Regions from separate parts of the Cellulosimicrobium sp. CpK407 genome, predicted to be linked through region 1. Evidence: riboswitches for the same ligand, from Rfam matches in the RefSeq annotation. Region 1 holds a riboswitch; each other region holds the start of a gene.
The links. Region 1 has a riboswitch for S-adenosylmethionine ahead of ABWU78_RS08315 (methylenetetrahydrofolate reductase). Riboswitches for the same ligand answer to the same signal wherever they lie in the genome.
Positions count from the first base shown of each region.

Region 2: another riboswitch for S-adenosylmethionine. It lies ahead of ABWU78_RS02450 (LLM class flavin-dependent oxidoreductase); the one in region 1 lies ahead of ABWU78_RS08315 (methylenetetrahydrofolate reductase).
Region 3: another riboswitch for S-adenosylmethionine. It lies ahead of ABWU78_RS02340 (ABC transporter substrate-binding protein); the one in region 1 lies ahead of ABWU78_RS08315 (methylenetetrahydrofolate reductase).
Region 4: another riboswitch for S-adenosylmethionine. It lies ahead of ABWU78_RS02385 (ABC transporter substrate-binding protein); the one in region 1 lies ahead of ABWU78_RS08315 (methylenetetrahydrofolate reductase).

Region 1 covers NZ_JBGNYC010000013.1:84,648-89,691, forward strand. Annotated here, with positions in the region: gene metE (5-methyltetrahydropteroyltriglutamate--homocysteine S-methyltransferase) at 1-1,888, opposite strand, end outside; gene ABWU78_RS08315 (methylenetetrahydrofolate reductase) at 1,921-2,916, opposite strand; SAM riboswitch class I at 3,101-3,203, opposite strand; gene ABWU78_RS08320 (hypothetical protein) at 3,600-4,343, shown strand; gene ABWU78_RS08325 (LuxR C-terminal-related transcriptional regulator) at 4,674-5,044, shown strand, end outside.
Region 2 covers NZ_JBGNYC010000003.1:96,788-101,831, forward strand. Annotated here, with positions in the region: gene ABWU78_RS02445 (NtaA/DmoA family FMN-dependent monooxygenase) at 1-1,381, opposite strand, end outside; gene ABWU78_RS02450 (LLM class flavin-dependent oxidoreductase) at 1,401-2,555, opposite strand; SAM riboswitch class IV at 2,900-3,009, opposite strand; gene ABWU78_RS02455 (TetR/AcrR family transcriptional regulator) at 3,181-3,879, shown strand; gene ABWU78_RS02460 (MMPL family transporter) at 3,979-5,044, shown strand, end outside.
Region 3 covers NZ_JBGNYC010000003.1:70,510-75,553, reverse strand. Annotated here, with positions in the region: gene ABWU78_RS02350 (aldo/keto reductase) at 1-703, shown strand, start outside; gene ABWU78_RS02345 (LLM class flavin-dependent oxidoreductase) at 700-1,932, shown strand; SAM riboswitch class IV at 2,109-2,234, shown strand; gene ABWU78_RS02340 (ABC transporter substrate-binding protein) at 2,308-3,465, shown strand; gene ABWU78_RS02335 (FecCD family ABC transporter permease) at 3,462-4,574, shown strand; gene ABWU78_RS02330 (ABC transporter ATP-binding protein) at 4,571-5,044, shown strand, end outside.
Region 4 covers NZ_JBGNYC010000003.1:82,135-87,178, reverse strand. Annotated here, with positions in the region: gene ABWU78_RS02395 (LLM class flavin-dependent oxidoreductase) at 1-315, shown strand, start outside; gene ABWU78_RS02390 (LLM class flavin-dependent oxidoreductase) at 467-1,564, shown strand; SAM riboswitch class IV at 1,745-1,858, shown strand; gene ABWU78_RS02385 (ABC transporter substrate-binding protein) at 1,960-3,585, shown strand; gene ABWU78_RS02380 (ABC transporter permease) at 3,656-4,609, shown strand; gene ABWU78_RS02375 (ABC transporter permease) at 4,606-5,044, shown strand, end outside.

The sequences.
Region 1 (5,044 bases):
TGCCCTTGACGGGCTTCTCGGTGAGCGACGCCGTGTACGCGGACCACTCGACCGTGATCGGCGCGGGCCGCGTGACGTCGCCCCACAGGATCGGCGGGCGGACGCACCGCGACCCGTACGACTGGACCCAGCCGTTCGCCGTGACGGCGAACCCGTCGAGGTGCTCCGCGAAGTACTGCACCATGTCGTTGCGCTCGGGCTCGCCGTGCACGAGGACGTCGAGGCCCAGCTCCTCCTGGAGCGCGACCACGCGCGCGATCTCCTCGCGCATCGCGGCCGTGTAGTCCGCGTCCGAGAGCTCGCCCTTCGTCCACAGCGCGCGGGCGCGGCGGATCTCCGGCGTCTGCGGGAACGAGCCGATCGTGGTCGTCGGCAGCGGCGGCAGGTTCAGACGCTCCTGCTGCGCGGCCGCGCGCTCGGCGTAGTCACCGCGCGCGAAGTCCGAGTCCGTCAGCGCGGCGGCGCGCTCGCGCACCGCGGGCACGACGACGCCGCTCGCCGCGGCTCGCGAGGCCACCGCCGCGCGGGACGCCTCGATCTCGGCGGCGACGGCGTCGCGACCCTCCGTGAGCGCGCGGGCGAGCGTCGCGACCTCGCCGACCTTCTGGTCCGCGAACGCGAGCCAGTCGCGCAGGCGCGGGTCGAGCGTGGTGCCCGACGCGGTCCCCGCCTCGGCGAACACCTCGTCCTCCACGTCGTGCGGCACGTGCAGCAGCGACGTCGACGTCCCGACGGCGACCGCACCGGCGCCCAGCGTCTGGAGCGCGTCGACGACGTCGAGCTTCGCCGCGAGGTCCGCGCGCCACACGTTGTGCCCGTCGATCACGCCCGCGACGAGCGTCTTCCCGGCGAGGCCGGGGACGCCGCCGTCGGCCGCCGTCGGGACGGCGCCCTTGACGAGGTCGATCGCGATCGCCTCCACGTCGGTGCCCGCGAGGAGCGCGAGCCCGTCCCGCGCGTCGCCGCCGTCGTCCTCGGCACCGGCCTGCAGCCCCCCGAACGGCGCGGCGACGAGGATCGCGGGCCGCGCCCCCTGCGCCGAGCCCGGGATCTCTCCCGAGCCGGAGGACTCCGTGGGGAGCGACCCCGGGTTCGGCACGGGGCGGAGGTCCGTCGCGAGGGTGCGGTAGGCCGACTCCACCGCTGCCGCGAGCTCCGTGAACGGCACGTCGACCGAGTCGGTGACGAGGATCGGCTCGTCGAGCTGGACCCACGGTGCGCCCGCGGCGGCGAGCGCGCGCAGCAGGTCGGCGTAGGCGGCGACGACGTCGTCGAGGCGGTCGAGCGGGCGGAAGCCTGCGGCCGACGACGCAGCGTCGTCGGCGGCCTTGGACAGCGCGAGGAACGTCACCGGCCCGACGACGACGGGTCGCGTCACGACGCCCGCCTCCTTGGCCTCGACGAACTCGCGCACGATGCGGTCGTCCACGAACCGGATCGCGGTGTCCGGGCCGATCTCGGGCACGAGGTAGTGGTAGTTCGTGTCGAACCACTTGGTCATCTCGAGCGGGGCGTCGTCGCCCTGGCCGCGCGCCACGGTGAAGTAGCCCGCGAGGTCAAGGCGGCCCGCGTCGTCGGTGAGCGACGCGAACCGCGACGGGATCGCCCCGAGCGAGGCGGCGACGTCGAGCACCTGGTCGTAGTAGGAGAACGACCCGGGGACGGACGCGTCGTCGGCGCCGAGGCCGAGCTCGACGAGCCGGCGCACGGTCGCGAGGCGCAGCTCGCGGGCCGTGGCCTCGAGCTCGTCGGCCGACGTCTTGCCGGCCCAGAAGGCCTCGACGGCCTTCTTGAGCTCGCGGCGGCGCCCGATGCGGGGGTAGCCGAGCACGGTGCCGGCGGGGAATCCGGCCTGAATCTGGGTAGGGGAGGGTACGGAAGTGGCCATGATCGAAACCTCTTGCTGGTCCGGAGGACCGGTCAGACGGGCGTGCCGTGCGTGGCGGCGCTCGTCGGGGGCAGGGAGGTGCCGGTGACCCACGGCCCGCTGGCCAGGTCCGGGACGAGCGGGGCGGCGGCAGCGCTGGCGCTGCCCCCGGTCCCGCGCGACCCGCCGCCGAGGTGGACACCCTCGAGCAGGTCAAGAGCGGCGCGGTGCTTGTTGAACGTGTACACGTGCAGACCGGGCGCGCCCGCGTCGAGGACGCGCTGCGCGAGGTCGACCGAGTACGCGATCCCGTAGGCGTGCTGCGCCTCCGGGTCGGGCAGGGCGTCGAGCGCGTCCAGCAGGTGCTGGGGCGCGCGCACGCCCGTGAGCTCCTCGACGCGGCGGAGCCGTGCAGGCTCCGTCGTGGGCAACAGCCCGGCGAGGATGGGGATCGTCACGCCGGCCGCGCGGGCCTCGGCGACGAAGTCGGTGTACGACGACGCGTCGTAGAAGAGCTGCGTGATCGCGAAGCTCGCGCCGGCCTGCTGCTTCTGGAACAGGCGGCGCACCTCCTGCGTGCGCGTCGTGCCGGCGGCGGGGTTGCCGTCGCAGAACGTCGCGACGGCGATCGTCAGCGGCCGGGCCGCGCCGCGCAGCGCCGCGGCCGGGTCGGCCGCGCACCGCGACGCCTCGACCTCGCGCAGGAGCGCGACGAGCTCGGTCGACGACCGGACGCCGTCGGGCGCGGGCTGCCAGTCAGGCTGGTCGCGCGGCGGGTCGCCCCGCAGCGCGAGGAAGCTCCGCACGCCCTCGTCGAGGAAGTCGGAGATGACCTCCTCGACGTCCTCGCGCGACGCCCCGACGCACGTGAGGTGCGCGATCGGCAGCACGGGCGTGCCCTGGAGCAGGCGGCCGACGACCTGGCGAGCCGTCGCGCGGTCGGTGCCCGCCGCGCCGTACGTCACGGACACGAAGTCGGGGTGCGTCGCGACGAGACGGCGTGCCGTCTCCCAGAACTTGGGCGCCGCGTCCGGGCGCCGCGGGGGCATGAGCTCGAACGAGACCGTGGGACGTGCCGCCCCGCCGTGCGCCTGCCCGACGGCGTCCGCGACGCTCACGACGTCGCCTCGCCGGGGCGCGCCACGGCACGCGGCGCCGGGACACGGAAGGGCGCGACCGCCGTCGGGCACGTGCCCGGACGGTGCGCGAAGGATGCCTCTGAGGTCATGCGTCACTCCATCGACCCTGGCGTTAGCACCTTTGTCCTCGGGAGGCTTCCGTCGGCGGGTTGCTGCGGTGTCGTCGAGCCAGGACTCTCGACCGCTCTGGATGGTTGCCACGATCCTACGGGCCATCCGGCATACGGTCGAGGGTGCCCGTCACGTGAGACGGGATGGCGTTGCCCGGGGGTGCCGTGACGTTCGGGGACGTGGGCCGGTGTCCGCGTCCCTGGACGGCGAGAACACGGTGTGAGTGCGATCGCAACAGGGTGACCCCGGGGGTGACCGCGGGTGAAGGATGCTGTGAGTGGTATCACGGGTGGGGCCGCCAAGCATGCTCTCGCCTGCGACGATGCGCGCCGTGGCTCTCAGGAGCGCTCAACTGAACGGTCGTTCAGGTCTACCGTCGAAAGGCGTGGTCGACCCGCTCTGACATGCGATCTGCCCGGCCCCTCTTGGCGGAGTACGAACCGGGCAGATCTCTCCCTCTCAAGGAAGGACCTCACTGTCCCATGCGTATCGCATCGGGGGCAATGCTCGGCGCTGCCCTCATCCTCAGCCTGTCCGCGGCACCCGCGCTCGCTGGCGGGTCCGACTCGCCCACGCCCTACCGCGTGGCCCCGGAAGGGCTCTATCTCCCCGCGGGTGACGCGTTCCCGGACGGTGGCCACGTGAACGTCCGCTACACGGTCGAGGGCGCCGAGCGGTCGGTCGGCATCCACTTCGAGACGCTCAACGACCAGCCGTCGGGCCGGTTCGTCGGCTCGAGCTTCCTCCCGTGGTCGGCGCTCGTCCACTCGGACGACTACTGCATCACGTGGGTCCAGGTCGCCCACTACGACGAGCACTTCGGTGAAGGCGGCCAGGATCCCGTCTGCTCGAGCGTGCCGTCGGACCCGGTTGAGCCGTCAGACCCGGTTGAGCCGTCGGATCCGGTCGAGCCGTCAGACCCGGCCGAGCCGACAGACCCGGCCGAGCCGACAGACCCGGCCGAACCGACAGGTCCGGCCGAGCCCACGCACCCGGCGGACCCGAGCGATCCGGCGGAGCCTGTCGTGCCGTCGCAGCCCGTCGACATGGTCGTGGCCGAGCCGACCACGGACGCCATACCTGGTGCGGCGCAGCCCGCGGAGAAGGGAGAGCTGGCGGCGACGGGGCTTGAGACGGTGCCGGTCGCGGCGGCGTCCGGTGCGCTGCTCCTGGCCGGTGTCCTGCTCGTTGCCGGGCGCCGCCTCGTGCGCCTCCGCGAGGGCTGAGCGGGAGCCGGTTCCCGTGAGGTCGGGCCGTCGCTCCGTCCTGTGGTCACCCTCAGGATCACCCTCCGTACCTCCTGACTTCGCCGGTCCGTGAGGTTGTATCGGGGCAGACGTAGGGCGCGCGGTAACCGTGTCGCCCTGCGTCCTTGTGCCGGGCGCATGACGGATCACCCGTCGTGACTCCGGCCGACCGACGTCTGTCAGAGGTATGGAGCGGTGGCGGAGGCGAGAGACGGCGGACGACAGCGAGAGCAGGGTTCACCCTCGATCAGCGGGTGGCAGCAGGTGCTGACCGGTCGGGAAGAGGCGGGCGGCGCGGGACGGGCCGAGGTGGAAGCGGCGCTTCGCGGTCTGCTCCCGCGTCTGGCGACGACCTCTGCGGCGATCGAGCGTCCGCTCCTTGACGACACGCTCACGAGCACCACCCGTCACGTCCTGGTCCGCGCCGCGCGCGGCTTCGGGAAGACCGTGTCGGTCGCACGGTGGTCGCGGGCCGCGCTCGCCGAGGGCCAGGTGATCGTCTGGCTCTCGGCGTCCGCGAGCGACCCGGCGCGGCGGTGCATCGGTGCCGGAGAGCTCGCGGACCGCGTTCTCGACCAGGTGCGGTACGTGCTCCGGCCCACGGGGTCCACCGATCTCGACGGCGCGGGACCCGGGCGCCTCGGGGCGCTGCTCCGCGCTCTGGGCCCGGTGACCGTCGT
Region 2 (5,044 bases), on a different contig from region 1:
AGGCCGCCGAGGGCTCGGGGTCGGCGGCGCGCGGCGCGGTGCCGGGCCGCGCGAGGCCGAGGTGCTCGCGCAGGGTCGTGCCCTCGTACTCGGTGCGGAACGAGCCGCGCTCCTGGAGCAGCGGGACGACCTGGTCGAACACGTCGTCGAGCCCGCCCGGCGTGAGGTGCGGGACGAGGATGAAGCCGTCGGACGCGTCCTCCTGGACGTGGCGGTCGATGTCGTCCGCGACCTGCTGCGGCGTGCCGACGAACCCGCCGCGCGACGTCACCTGGATGACGAGCTCGCGGATCGACCAGCCGTTCGCCTCGGCCTGCTCGCGCCACGCCGCGGCGACCGCCGCCGGGTCCTTCGCGTGCCGCACGCGGCCCCGCGTGATCGACAGGTTCTCCGTGTCGGGCTCGACGTCGGGCAGCGGCCCCTCGGGGTCGTACGCCTCGAGGTCGCGGCCCCAGACCTGCTCGAGGAACGCGATGGCCGTCGGCCCGGAGACCTGCTGGAGCCGGATCTCGCGAGCGCGCTCCTCGGCCTCGGCGGGCGTGTCGCCCAGCACAACGACGGTCGCGGGCAGGATCTTCAGGGAGTCGCGCTCGCGCCCGTGGGCCGCGAGCCGTCCCTTGACGTCCTCGTAGAACGCGCGCCCGGCGTCGAACGTCGAGTGCGCGGAGAACACGACGTCGGCGGTCGCGGCGGCGAAGTCGCGCCCGTCGGCGGAGTCGCCGGCCTGGAACAGGACGGGGTGCCCCTGCGGTCCGCGCGGCGTCTCGAACAGCCCGACGACGTCCGCGTACGTGCCGTGGTGCGCGACCGGCCGCACCGACCCGGGGCGCAGGAACTCGCCCGCGATCCGGTCGGCCAGCACGGCGCCGTCGTCCCACGAGTCCCACAGGGCGCGCGCGACCTCGACGACCTCGGCCGCCCGGGCGTAGCGCTCGGGGTAGGGCAGGTACCCGCCGCGGCGGAAGTTGGCGCCCGTGAAGGCGTCGGGGCTCGTCACGAGGTTCCATGCCGCACGACCCTCGGAGAGCAGGTCGAGCGTCGCGAACTGCTTCGCGAGCTCCCACGGCTCGTTGAAGGTCGTGTTGATCGTGCCCGCGAGGCCGAGGCGGTCCGTGACGGCCGCGAGCGCGGCGAGCACGGGCAGCGTGTCGGGGCGACCCACGACGTCGAGGTCGTGGATGCGGCCCTTGTGCTCGCGCAGGCGCAGGCCCTCGGCGAGGAAGAAGAAGTCGAGCTTGGCGTCCTCGGCGCGGCGGGCGAGGTGCTCGAACGAGGCGAAGTCGATCTGGCTGCGCGAGCGGGGGTCGCTCCAGACGGTGGTGTTGTTGACGCCCGGGAAGTGGGCGCCGAGGTGGATCTGCTTGCGGGGGCGCGTGCTCATGTCGTCGGTCCGTCCGGGGTCAGGCGATCGCCGCGTAGCGGTTGGCGGGGAGCGGGAGGCCGAGCGTGTCGCGCAGCGTCGTCCCGGGGTAGGCGGTGCGGAACAGGCCCGCGCCCTGGAGCAGCGGCACCACGCCGTCGACGATCGCGTCGAGGTCCGTGCTCAGCGACGACGGCCGCAGCAGGAAGCCGTCGGCGGCACCGGCGTGCACCCACTCCTCGACCGTGACGGCGAGGTCGCGCGCCGTGCCGACGTGCGTGAGCGAGTCGGTGTCCCACGAGACGCCCTCGAGGTCCTCGAGCAGGTCGAGGCGGGCCTGCGCGCTCGCGCGCGTGTCGCCGACGACGACGTAGGCGTCGACGAGGACCCGCAGCGCGTCGGGGTCGCGCCCGGCGTCCGCGGCCGCGTCGCGCACCTGCGACCGGAGCGCGACGGCCTCGTCGCGGGTCGCCGCGCGGACCCGGACGACGTCGGCCCGGCGGGCCGCGAGGTCGAGCGACGCGGGCGTGTCCGCCCGCACGACGACGGGCGGCTGGCCCTGCGGCGGGCGCGGCGTGATCGACGGCCCCTTGACGGCGAACCGGATGCCCTCGTGGTCGACGTAGTGGAGCTTCTCGCGGTCCACGAACCGGCCCGTCGCGACGTCGCGGATCTCGGCGTCGTCCTCCCACGAGTCCCAGAGGCGCGTGACGACCTCGACCGCCTCGTCCGCCTCGGCCACGGCGTCGGGCTCGTCCTGGGCGCCCTTGCGCCCGAAGGCCGCGGCCTCGGCCGGGGTCGTGGACCACCCGACCTGCCACCCCGCGCGCCCGGAGCTCACGTGGTCGATCGTCGCGATCGCCTTGGACACGTGGAACGGCTCGGTGTGCGTGGTGGTGACGGTCGGGACGAGGCCGATGCCCGCGCTGCGGGGCGCGAGCCGGGACGCGACGAGCGCGGCGTCGAGGCGGCCCCGCACGGACCCGTTGCGGCTCGGCTGGAGCGTGAACGCGTCGTCGAGCGTGACGAGGTCGAGCTGGCCGCGCTGGGCCGTGGCCACGAGCTCGACGAGGCGCTTGGCGTCGAAGAGTCGCTGGGCCTGGGAGCCCACGGTCCGCCAGGCGGCGGGGTGCGCGCCGGCGTCGGTGAGGTCGACGCCGAGGTGGAGGGTGCGGGCGGGGCGGGGGTCGGACATCGCGAGGATCCGTTCTCAGTTGAGCCGACGGCGCGCTCAGGGCGCGGCGGGGTGCCGGAGGGTGGGCAGGGCGGTCCGGCCGCGCGCGGCGGCAGGACGGGCTGGGGAAGCCGGGAGGGACCCGGACCGCGCGCGGGTGGCGCGGGGTGTCAGGGACGGGTCGTCGTCAGCGACAACAGGCGACGCGCGCGGGACCCGTGGCCCCGAGGGCGGGGGCGCCGGGGGCGCCCGCGAACGGACAGGGGCACGTCGACACGTGCGCGGTGCTCACCGCGGTGCTCGACATTCGCCGATCCATCGTCCGTCTCCTTCGTGCCCGTCGCCGGGCTCCGCGTCGTTGCCCCGCGCCGCGCGTGGTCCGCGCGACGCGGGACCTGGTCCTCACCCGGGGCACCCCACCGCGCGGGAGGGTTGCCGTCCGACGAGCCGGGGCTTGGCGTCGGAGCTCATGACCATGTCCTGTGACCGGGGTGCGTCGACCTCGGTTGCGCGGGAACTTACGAGCGGCCACCGCGGGGTGTCAACGCACCGAGGAGACCTTCCCACATACTGGACTCGATCGGTCAACTTTGAGCACCCACGACGCTGTTTGCACCGAGTGCATCGATGCACTTAGTGTCATGACGTGCCCCTCCCCTCCGCGACCGAGCCGTCGGGCGTGCCCGCGCCCGACCTGGCGACCGACCCTGCGACCGGCCCCGCGACCGATCGCCGCGCCGCGCTGCGCGCGCGGCACCGCCGCGCGATCGTCGATGCCGCCGCGTCGCTCATGGAGGAGAACGGGGGCGCCCGGTTCACGGTCGACGACCTGGCCGCACGCGCCGACGTCGCGCGGCGCACGATCTTCAACCACTTCGCCTCCTTGGACGACGTCGTCGTCGAGGTGTGCGAGGACGTGCTGGGCACCGTGGTCGACGCGCTCGGGGCGAGCGCGGCCGATCCCGGGACCGACCGCACGACCCCGCTCGACGACGTCACCGCGGCGCTCCGCGGCACGGACCTCGTCGGCCCGATGGCCTACCTCACGCGCGCCCTCGGCGGCACCGCGACCGAGCCCACCCCGCGTGTCACGACGATGGTCGTGCGCACGTTCACCCACCTCGCCGAGCGCCTGGTCGCCGAGACCACGCGGCGGCACCCCGACGTCGACCCGCTCGAGATCGAGATGCTCGTCGGCGCGCTCATGGCCGGCGTCCTGGTGATCCAGCGCCGCTGGTGGGCCGCGACCGGCGCCACCGACGACGACGCCTCGCGCCGCGTGTGGGCCGACCTCCTCGACCGCCTCGTCGACCGCGTGCGCGCGGGCTGGGCGAGCCCCGCCTGACGCCTGCCACCTCCCCGCCCGGCCACCCGGCCGCCGGCACCGACCACCCCACCCGGACCGCCTCCCGGACCGCACCGGACTCCCACCCGAAGGATCCTCATGGCTGAACTCCTCTACCGCCTCGGGCGCGCGTGCGCGCGCCGGGCGCGGACCGTCCTCGCCGCGTGGCTCGCGGTGCTCGTGCTGGCCGGCGCGGCGTTCGTCGCGTTCGGCGGCTCGCTCGCGAGCAGCTTCTCCATCCCCGGCACCCCGACCGCCGAGGTGACGGAGCGCCTGCAGACGGCGCTCCCGGAGGCATCGGGCGGGAGCGGCACCGTCGTCTTCGCCACGGAGGACGGCTCGGCGTTCACGCCCGAGCAGGAGGCGGCGATCTCCGACCGCCTCGCCGCGGCCGAGGAGGTCGACGGCGTCGAGACGGCCGTCGACCCGTTCGCCACGCAGGCCGAGCTCGCGGACCAGCGTCAGCAGGTCGAGGACGGCCGCACCCAGATCGAGGCCGGGCGCACGCAGCTCGAGGACGGTCGCACGCAGCTCGCCGCGGGCCAGGAGCAGCTCGACGCCGCGCGGACCCAGCTCGACGAGGGCCAGGCCCAGCTCGACGCGGCACGCGCGCAGGCCCAGGCCGCGGGCGCGCTCGACCAGGTGGCGCCCCAGCTCGACGCGCAGCAGGCCGAGCTCGACGCCGGGCGCGCCGAGCTCGACGCCCAGGCCGCGGCGCTCGACAAGCAAATGACCGCGCTGGAGGACCAGAGCACGACGCTCGAGGAGCAGTCCGCCCAGCTCGAGGCCTCCGCGCCGCTGCTCGAGATGGCGTCGGAGATCCGCATGGTGTCCGAGGACGGGAGCGCCGCCGTCGCGAGCGTCGCGTTCACCGAGCCGAACATGAGCATCGAGCAGCAGACCAAGGACGACCTCGTCGCGGTCTTCACCGACGACCCGGTCGAGGGTGTCCAGACGGACTTCTCGTCCGACATCACGCAGGGCGTCCCCCAGGTCTTCGGCGTGGGCGAGGCGATCGGCCTCGTCGTCGCGGCGATCGTGCTGGTCGTCATGCTCGGCACGCTCGTCGGCGCCGGGCTCCCGATCCTCACCGCGCTCATCGGGGTCGGCATCGGTGCGCTCGCCGCGATGTCGCTCTCCGGCGTGGTCGAGATGTCGTCGGTGA
Region 3 (5,044 bases), on a different contig from region 1:
CCGGGTCGACGGGCGCCCCGAGTACGTGCGCTCGGCGGTCGACGCGAGCCTGCGCCGACTCGGCACCGACCGGCTCGACCTGTACTACCTGCACCGCATCGACCCGCAGGTCCCGATCGAGGAGACCGTCGGGGCGCTCGCGGAGCTCGTCGAGGCGGGCAAGGTCCGGACGATCGGGCTCTCGGAGCCCTCGGCGGCCACCGTGAGCCGCGCGCACACGGTGCACCCGATCACCGCCGTGCAGAGCGAGTACTCGCTGTGGACGCGCGACCCGGAGGACGAGGTGCTGCCCGTGCTGCGCGAGCTCGGCATCGGGTTCGTGCCCTTCTCGCCCTTGGGCCGCGGCATCCTCACGGGCACCGTGGACGCGACCGACGGCTTCGCCGAGGACGACGTGCGCCGTTCCCACGCGCGCTACGCCGGCGAGGCGTTCGAGCACAACCGCGGCCTGGTCCGCTCGCTCGAGCAGCTCGCCGCCGAGCGTGGCGTCACGACGGCGCAGCTCGCGCTCGCGTGGCTCCTCGCCCAAGGTGACGACATCGTCCCGATCCCCGGCACCAAGCGCCTCGCGTACCTCGAGCAGAACGTCGCGGCCGCCTCGGTCGAGCTCACCCCGGACGACGTCGCGGCGATCGGAGCGGCCATCCCGCGCGGGGCCGTGCAGGGCGTCCGCCACCCGCAGCCGGACCTGCTCGCGGGATGAGCGCCGACGCAGCGGCCGAGCCCGCGACACCTGCGTCCCCGCCCGACGAGGCGGCCGCCCGCCGCCCGCTCGCCGTGCACTGGTTCCTGCCGACGTCGGGCGACGCACGCGGGATCGTCGACGGCGCGCACGCGAAGGACACGCCCGGCCGGGCGACCGGGTTCCGCGCGCCGTCGCTCGACTACCTGGAGCAGGTCGCGGTCGCTGCCGACCGCCTCGGCTACGAGGGCGTGCTCACACCGACGGGGACGTGGTGCGAGGACGCGTGGCTCGTCACGTCCGCGCTGATCCGCAGCACGGAGCGGCTGAAGTTCCTCGTCGCGTTCCGCCCGGGCCTCGTCTCGCCGACGCTCGCGGCGCAGATGGCCGCGACCTTCCAGCGCCTGTCCGGTGGACGGCTGCTCCTCAACGTCGTCACGGGCGGCGACGAGAACGAGATGCGCAGGTTCGGCGACTGGCTCGAGCACGACGAGCGGTACGACCGCACGCGCGAGTTCCTCGAGGTCGTGCGCGGCGTGTGGGAGGAGGCGCCGCTCTCGTACGAGGGCACGCACTACCGGATCGCCGACGCCCGGACGTCCGCGCCGCCGGACCCGCGCCCCGAGATCTTCTTCGGCGGATCGTCGGAGGCCGCGCTGCCCGTCGCGGCGGCCCAGGCCGACGTCTACCTCACGTGGGGCGAGCCGCCCGCGCAGGCGCGCGAGAAGATCGAGCGCGTGCGCGAGCTCGCCGTCGCGCAGGGACGCACGATCCGCTTCGGGGTGCGCCTGCACGTCATCACGCGCGACCGGTCGGCCGACGCGTGGGACGTCGCGCAGCGGTTCCTCGACGACCTCACGCCCGAGCAGATCGCGGGCGCCCAGCGGCTCCTGGGCTCGTCCGGGTCGGTCGGGCAGCAGCGCATGGTCGCGCTCCACGGCGGCGGTGACCTCGCGGCCACCCGGCGCGCGCGGGACCTCGAGATCCACCCCGGGCTGTGGGCAGGCGTGGGGCTCGTGCGCGGCGGCGCCGGGACGGCGCTCGTCGGCAGCCACGAAGAGGTCGCCGACCTGGTCGAGGAGTACCGCGCGGCCGGGTTCGACGAGCTCGTCCTCTCGGGTTACCCGCACCTCGAGGAGGCGTACTGGTTCGCGGAGGGCGTCCGCCCGCTCCTCGACGCGCGGGGGCTCACGGCGCCCGCCGCCCGCCACGGCGCGAGCACGGCTCGCACGCACGCCGTGCCCTTCTGACGGGCGCTCGCCCGAAGGCCTCTGCGGCCGACGCTCGCCCACGCCGCACGACGCGTACGGGCGGCGCTGCCGCGCGCCCTCTCGGCGACGTATCCCTGAGACACATTGTCTCGGGATGAGAGATTTCTGCGCGGACCGTTCCCACCCGTCGGCGGGCCTCGGTAGACATCTCGCACGGTCAAGAGCACCAGCGCCAAGCCCCGGCTCGCTGGTCAGCAACCCCCTCGTCACGGCGGGGTGCTCCGGGAGATGACCTGGCCTACCGGCACGGAGACGTCCTGCCGGAACGGCAAGCGTGTACGACCTTCCGCCCGGCGACCCGGTGCGCCTCAGAGCGCCCGCGTCCGGGCACCGAGAAACAAGGAGCGTCTCCCCATGGCTTCGTCGAAGCTTCGATCTCTCGCTGCCGCGGGCCTCGTGCTCGCCGCGCTCGCGTTGTCCGCGTGCGCGGGGACCGCGGACGCGAAACCACCGGATCCTGACAGCACGGCGTCGGGCGGAGAGCGGGAGACCGTCACCGTCACGGACGAGCTCGGGCGCGAGGTGGAGCTCACCGTCCCGGTCCAGTCGGTCGCCATCGGCTACAACTGGTACAACATCGAGCTCGTCCGCGGGGTCGGGGCCGGTGACCGCGTCGTCGGTGTGAGCGCCGAGGGCGTCGAGGACACCCCGGGCAACGCTCCCTACTGGGAGTCCGTGCCGGGTACCGAGACCATCGTCTCGCGAGCCGCCGAGTTCAACTACGACGAGATCATCGCCGCCGGGCCCGAGCTCTTCATCACGCTCAGCAACTCTCCTTACGAGGAGGCGATCGAGAAGCTCGAGCCGTTCGGCATCCCCGTCCTCGTCGTGACGGCGTGGGAGCCGCGGCTCTTCGAGCAGAACGTCGAGCTGCTCGGCACGGTGTTCGGCACCGAGGAGCGTGCCGCGGAGTTCGCGGGGCTGTACCGCGAGGTGGCCGACCTCCTCGACGAGCGGACCGCTCACCTCCCCGACGACCAGCGCAAGAGCGTCTACTTCGAGAACGGCGAGGCGAACGTCACGGGCGTCCCCGGGTCGGGCTGGCACGACATCATCGAGATCGCCGGAGGCACCAACGTCTTCGGGGACATCGACTTCGCCTCCGACCCCAACCGCGGGGGCACCGTCCACACGACTCCTGTCGACCCCGCCGACGTCCTCGAGCGGGATCCCGACCTGGTCCTGCGGCACGGCATCGACGGGCTCGTCGCCGGCTACGAGCCGTTCCCCGAGGACGCCGCCGCGACTCTCGCCGACGAGCTCGTCGCCCGCCCCGGCTGGTCCGAGCTGACCGCGGTGCGCAACGGCGACGTCTTCGTGGCGAACAACTTCTGGACGAGCGCGCTCGCGAAGGAGATCGGCGCCCTGGGGCTCGCCACCTGGCTGCACCCCGAGCTCTTCGAGGACGTGGACACGGAGGAGTTCTTCCGTCGCTGGGTGGAGGACTTCCAGCAGACGCCCTACGAGCACACCGCGGACGAGTACGTCTACCGGTGGGGTGACCACCGATGAGCGCGCCCGCACTCGACGACGCGGAGATCGAGCAGATCGCGGAGATCGAGCGAGGCCTCGCCCGAGGACGTCGTCGCCACGGGCTGGGAAAGCTGCTCGTGCTGGGAGGCGCGGTGGCGGTGACCCTCGTGGTCACGGTCCTCACCCTCCAGATCGGTGCCGGCGGCATCACCCCGCAGGTCGTCGTCGACGCCCTCGTCGCGAAGGCGACCGGTGTCGCGCCGTCCGACGCGCAGGAGCTGCGGCTGTTCACGACCGTGTGGGAGCTGCGCGTCCCCCGTGCGGGCCTCGCCCTGCTCGGCGGTGGTGCGCTGGCGATCGCCGGCGTCCTGTTCCAGGGTCTCCTGCGCAACCCGCTCGTCAGCCCTTTCACGCTGGGCATCGCCCCTGCTGCCGCGTTCGGCGCCGCGCTCGCGCTCCTCTTCGTCCAGGGGCAGGGCGCCTCCACGACGTCGGCGCTCGTCGGCGGTGCGCTCGTGACCGGGCTCGGCTGCGCGGCGATCGTCCTGGGTCTGGCGGCGACGAAGAAGATGCAGCCCACGACCCTGATCCTCCTGGGCATCGCGCTCACCCAGCTCTTCACCGCGCTCACCGCCGGGCTCCAGTACATCGCGAACGAGGAGACGCTGGCGGCGATCGTGCGCTGGACCTGGGGAACGGTGAACGGGGCGGTCTGGTACCAGGTCGTGACGCTCGCGGTCCTGCTGGTCGTCGCCGTCCCGTACGTGCAGTGGCGCAGCTCCGCGGTCAACGCGATCGCCTTCGCCGGCGACGACGCCGCTCGGAGCCTCGGTGTCCCCGTCAGCCGGGTGCGGATCGAGCTGATCTTCGTCGCCGTGCTCATCACCTCGGTGACGATCAGCTTCACGGGCATCATCGGCTTCGTCGGTCTCGTCGGGCCGCACATCGCGCGTCTCGTGATCGGCGCGGACCACCGGTTCCTCCTGCCGTTCTCGGCGCTCGTCGGGGGACTCCTGCTCGTCGTGGCCGACGCCGTGGGCCGGATCGTCCTCGCGCCGGCCCTCGTGCCGGTGGGCATCGTCGACGCTCTCGTCGGTGCTCCCGTGTTCCTCTACCTGATCCTCGCGCGGAAGAGGTCGTTCGGATGAGCCTCCAGATCACCGGCCTGGACGTCGGCTACGGGCGACGACAGGTGCTCAGCGGCCTGGACCTGTCGGTCGCCCGGGGCAGCGTCCTCGGTCTGCTCGGCCCGAACGGCTCGGGCAAGTCGACGCTCATCAAGTCGGTCAGCCGGATCGTCCGGCCGTCGGGCGGGCGGATCACGTGGGACGGCGCCGATCTGGCGGCGCTGTCGCGGCGGGACCTCGCGCGCGTCGTCGCGTACGTCCCCCAGTCCATCGAGCTCTCGTTCTCGCTCTCGGTGCGCGAGGCGGTCCTGCTCGGCCGGACGCCGCACTTCGGGTCGCGTCCGCGGCGAGCCGACTGGGAGCGCGTCGAGGAGGCGATCGTGCGCCTCGGGCTGACCGAGCTCGCCGACCGGAGCGTCACGGAGCTCTCCGGCGGCCAGGCCCAGCGGGTCCTCATCGCACGAGCGCTCGCGCAGGAGCCGCAGGTGCTG
Region 4 (5,044 bases), on a different contig from region 1:
ATCGACAAGCCCGAGAACGCGGGTTCCCAGCGCCTGCTCGAGATCGCCGCCCAGGGCGAGCGCTTCGACACCGCCCTGTGGACAGCGACCGCGAAGGCGACCGGCGGCGCCGGCAACTCCAACGCGCTCGTCGGCACGCCCGAGCAGGTCGCCGAGGCGCTGCTCGCGTACTACGACCTCGGCGTCCGCGTCATCTCGGCCCGCGGCTACGACCTGCTCGACGACGCGATCGACTTCGGCCGGTACGTCATCCCGATCGTCCGCGAGGAGGTCGCGAAGCGCGACGCCGCGACCGCGGAGGCCGCCGCGGCCTGACGGGCCCGGGACCGAGATCGGCAGAGAAGGACGAGATCGGCAGCCCCGGCCGAGATCGGCGCGTGCAGGTGCCGACCTCGGCCGGCGCTGCCGATCTCGCTGGCGGGCCCGCCCGGCCCGACCACGGACGACGACAGCAAGGAGCAGGACCGTGCGGTTCCAGGTACTCGACATCGTGTTCAACCCGCCCCACCCCGTGACCGGGGAGGCGGTCGCGCCGTCCGACCGGTTGAACCGGGTGGTGGAGACGGCGGTGCTGGCGGAGGAGCTCGGCTTCGACTCGTTCGCGTTGGGGGAGCGGCACGCGGGGGAGGTGCTGTCGTCGGCGCCGACGGTGATCCTCGGTGCGGTCGCGGCGCGGACGTCGCGCATCCTGCTGAGCACGGGCGTCACCGTGCTGTCGCTGCTCGACCCGATCCGGGTCGCCGAGGACCTCGCGACGGTGGACCAGCTCAGCCGCGGGCGGCTGGAGATCGTCATCGGCAAGGGCAACGAGGTGCTCCAGTACCCGCTGCTGGGGCTCGACATCGACAAGCAGTACGAGTACCTCCAGGAGAACTACGAGCTGCTGCGCCTGCTGCTGTCGGAGGAGGACGTGAGCTGGAGCGGGCGGCACCGGCACGCCCTGGAGCACGCGACGACGCTGCCGCGGCCGTTCGCGGGGCCGTTCCGCATCTGGCACGGGTCGGCGACGTCGCGCTTCGCGGTGGACCTCGCGGCCCGGTACGGGGACCCGATCGTCAGCGCCAACGCGTTGCAGCCGCGCGAGAACTACCAGGTGCTCATCGACCGGTACCGCGAGCAGTACGCGGCGCACGGGCACGACCCGGCGTACGGGTTCGTCGGGTCGGGCTCGGGCGGGCTGTTCCTCGCCGACACGACGGAGGAGGCTATCGAGCAGTACCGCCCGATCTACGAGGGCCAGGTCGCGGCGGCGGCGCGTCGGGGCTACGGGCCGGACGCCGTCGGGAAGGCGCCGAGCTTCCGGACGGTCGAGGACGCCGTCGAGCGCGGTCCGGCGCTGGTGGGCTCGCCGGAGCGCGTCGCGGAGAAGATCCTCGACTATCACGCGTCCTACGGGCACGACCTCCAGTCCGTCTCGGTCAACCATCTGATCCCCGCGGCGCAGCAGGAGGACGTGCTGCGCCGGTTCGCGGAGGAGGTCGTGCCCGTCGTGCAGGCCGAGGTGAAGACCGACCTGTGGAGCCCGGCCGACGCCCGCCGCGCGGCGGGGTTCACCGCGGCCTGAGCGATCCCGCCGGACCGGAGGGGAGGGCCCCGTCTCGCCCGGCGAGGCGGGCCCTCGCCGTGCTCGTGGCAGCCCCGCCGACGGGTCACGACGTCGCGGAGCAGGAAACAACCGTCCGCCTGGCGGGACGACCGTCTCGATACTTGACTCAACCGGTCGAGATTGTCTTTCCTGCTCCCAGGTGACGAGCGTCAGCACGCAGGCCCGGCTCGCTGACCAGCAACCCTTCGACGTGACGGGGTGCTCCGGGAACGACCTGACCGCGTGGCTCCCGCCGCGCGGTAAGCACGGCACCCCGGTGGGTTCCCCCGCCGCGCCGGCCCTCGGCCCGGCGCGGACGACCACCGGCGCCGGACGACCGCCGGTCCTCAGCCGGCACACGAGGAGAGCACGACATGATCCCCACACCTCACCGACGCCGGTCCCTGACCGCCGCCGCGGCCGCCGCCGCGACGGGTCTCCTGCTCGCCGCGTGCGGTGGCGGCACCGGCACCTCCGACGACGACGGGTCGCCCAGCCCGTCCGGCGAGCCGGTCGCGGGCGGCGACCTGACCTTCGCGATCACCGTCGACTCGCACTGCATCGACCCGCAGCAGGTCGGCAACAACGACGCCATCGCGGCGGCCCGCCAGACCGTCGCCTCCCTCACCGCGCAGGACCCGGAGACGGGCGAGATCCTGCCGTGGCTCGCGGAGAGCTGGGAGGTGAACGAGGACGCGTCGAGCTACACGTTCCACCTGCGCGACGACGCGACCTACGCCGACGGCACGCCGATCGACGCCGAGTCGGTCAAGACGAACTTCGACGCGATCGTCGCGCTCGGCGCGACGGCGTCGCTCGGGTCGCAGTACCTCGTCGGCTACGAGGGCACGACGGTCACGGACCCGCAGACCCTCACGGTCGACTTCGCGGCGCCGAGCGCCCAGTTCCTCCAGGCGACCTCGACGTTCTCGCTCGGCCTCCTCGCGCCGTCGTCGGCCGACCTGAGCGTCGAGGACCGCTGCGCCGGCAAGTTCGTCGGGTCCGGCCCGTTCTCCGTCAAGTCCTACACGCAGGACCAGGAGATCGTGCTCGAGAAGGTCGCGGGCTACGCGTGGGGCTCGGAGGCCAACGACCACCAGGGCGAGGCCTACCTCGACACGGTGACGTTCAAGGTCATCCCCGAGGCGAGCGTGCGCAGCGGCAGCCTGCAGTCCGGGCAGATCGACGCCACGGCCGCGATCTCGACCGTCGACCTCCCGCAGTTCGACGGGAACGGGTTCTGGCTCGAGTACCGCGCCAACCCGGGCGTCGTGTTCAACCTCTTCCCCAACGAGTCGAGCCCGCTCGCGGGCGACGAGGCCGTGCGGACGGCGATCCTCAAGGGCATCGACCGCGAGCAGATCGCGGACACCGTGCTCAGCGAGCAGGACGAGCCGGCCACGAGCGTGCTCTCGCACTCGACGCCGCTCTACGAGAGCGTCGCGGACGAGCTCGCCTACGACCCCGAGGGCGCGAAGAAGATCCTCGACGACGCGGGCTGGGTCGAGGGCGCCGACGGCGTGCGGGAGAAGGACGGCCAGAAGCTCTCCACGACCGTGACGTTCTGGCAGGTGCCGGAGCCGCTCGAGCTGGTCCAGCAGCAGCTCGCGCAGATCGGCGTGGACCTCCAGCTCCAGCACGTGACCGTCGCCGAGTCGCAGGCGATCAAGGAGAGCGGCGACTTCGACTTCGACTACTACAACCTCACACGCTCCGACCCGGACGTGCTGCGCACGATCTTCTCGGCGAATGCGCGCAACATCAACCAGCGCGACGCGGAGGAGGTCGACGACCTGCTCGACGCGTCGGCCGCGGCGACCGACCCGGCCGAGCGCCAGGAGCTCGTCACGGAGGCGTCGCGCCTGCTCGTGCAGAAGGGGCACGCGATCCCGGTCTACGAGCTCTCGACGACCATCGCGGCCGCCGACACGGTCCACGGCCTGACGTTCGAGGCGTCGTCGCGCCTCGACTTCTACGACGCCTGGGTCACCCAGGGCTGACCCGCCGGGCCCGCCTGCCCGACATCGCGGCGTCGGGCAGGCGGGCATCCCCCACGGAAGGAGGCCGACCATGGGCTGGTACGTCCTGCGTCGCGCCGGGCAGGGCCTGTTCGTGCTCTGGGCGGCGTTCACCATCTCGTTCTTCGTCCTCTACCTGCTGCCCAGCGACCCGGCCGCGCTCATGGCGAGCGGCGGGGGCGAGGCGGACCAGGTGGACCCCGCGCTGCTCGACGCCCTGCGCGCCCAGTACGGCCTCGACCGGCCCGTGCTCGTGCAGTACGCCGACGCGCTGTGGCACGCGCTGCGGCTCGACTTCGGGACGTCGTACGCGTCGGGCGCGCCTGCGACCCAGCTCGTGCTCCAGGCGCTCCCCGAGACGCTCCGGCTCACGGCCGCGGCGCTCGTCCTCGCCGTCGTGGCGGGCGCCGGCATCGCGATCGCGAGCACGTTCCCGCGCGCGGCGTGGCTGCGCCACGCGCTCGCGTCGCTCCCGCCGCTCGGCGTCGCCCTGCCGCCGTTCTGGCTGGGCCTGCTCCTGCTGCAGTGGTTCTCCTTCCAGCTCCCGCTGTTCCCCGCGATCGGCAACGAGGGCGCGATCAGCCTCGTGCTGCCGGCGATCACGCTCGCCGTCCCGGCGAGCGCCGCGCTCGCCCAGGTGCTCGCGCGGAGCCTGCGCGGGACGCTCGGTGAGCCGTACGTCGAGACGGCGCGCGCGAAGGGCGCGAGCCGGGCGCGCGTGCACTTCGGCCACGCGCTGCGCAACGCCGCGATCCCCGCGCTGACCGTCCTGGGGGTCGTCGTGGGCGGGCTGCTCGGCGGCACGGTCGTCACGGAGACGGTGTTCTCGCGCGCGGGCCTCGGGCGACTCACGGTCACGTCCGTGGACGCGCAGGACATCCCCGTCGTGCAAGCGGTCGTCGTGCTCTCCGCGCTCGTGTTCGTGGTCGTCACGCTCGTGGTCGACCTGCTCTACCCCCTGCTCGACCCCCGGATCGACGCACGACAGAAGGCGGTGGCTGCATGAGCACCAGGCCAGGGGTGCGCATCGTGCTCCGCGACGCGGTCGAGGTCCCGACGACCGCGAGCGACCGCGCGACCGCTCCGACGCGAGACGTCCCGCGGACGGACGTCCCGCCGTCGGGCGACGCGCGGCCGGGGAGCCCGGAGGTCCCCGAGCCGCGGGCGCCCGAGGAGATCGAGGTCGAGGACCGCGAGGACGCGCGCGCGATCCTCCGGCACGGCCGCGTGCGGACCCAGGGCACGGCGGGCCGGTGGCGGCGCGGGGTGCGGTACGCCGTGCGGCGTCCCGGGCTGGTCGTCGCCGTGCTCGTCGTCCTGCTCGTCACGGCGTGGGCGGTCGTCCCACAGCTCTTCACGGCGTACGACCCGCTGACGGGCGTGCCCGCGGACCGGCTCCAGCCGCCGTCCGGCGCGCACCTGTTCGGCACCGATCACCTGG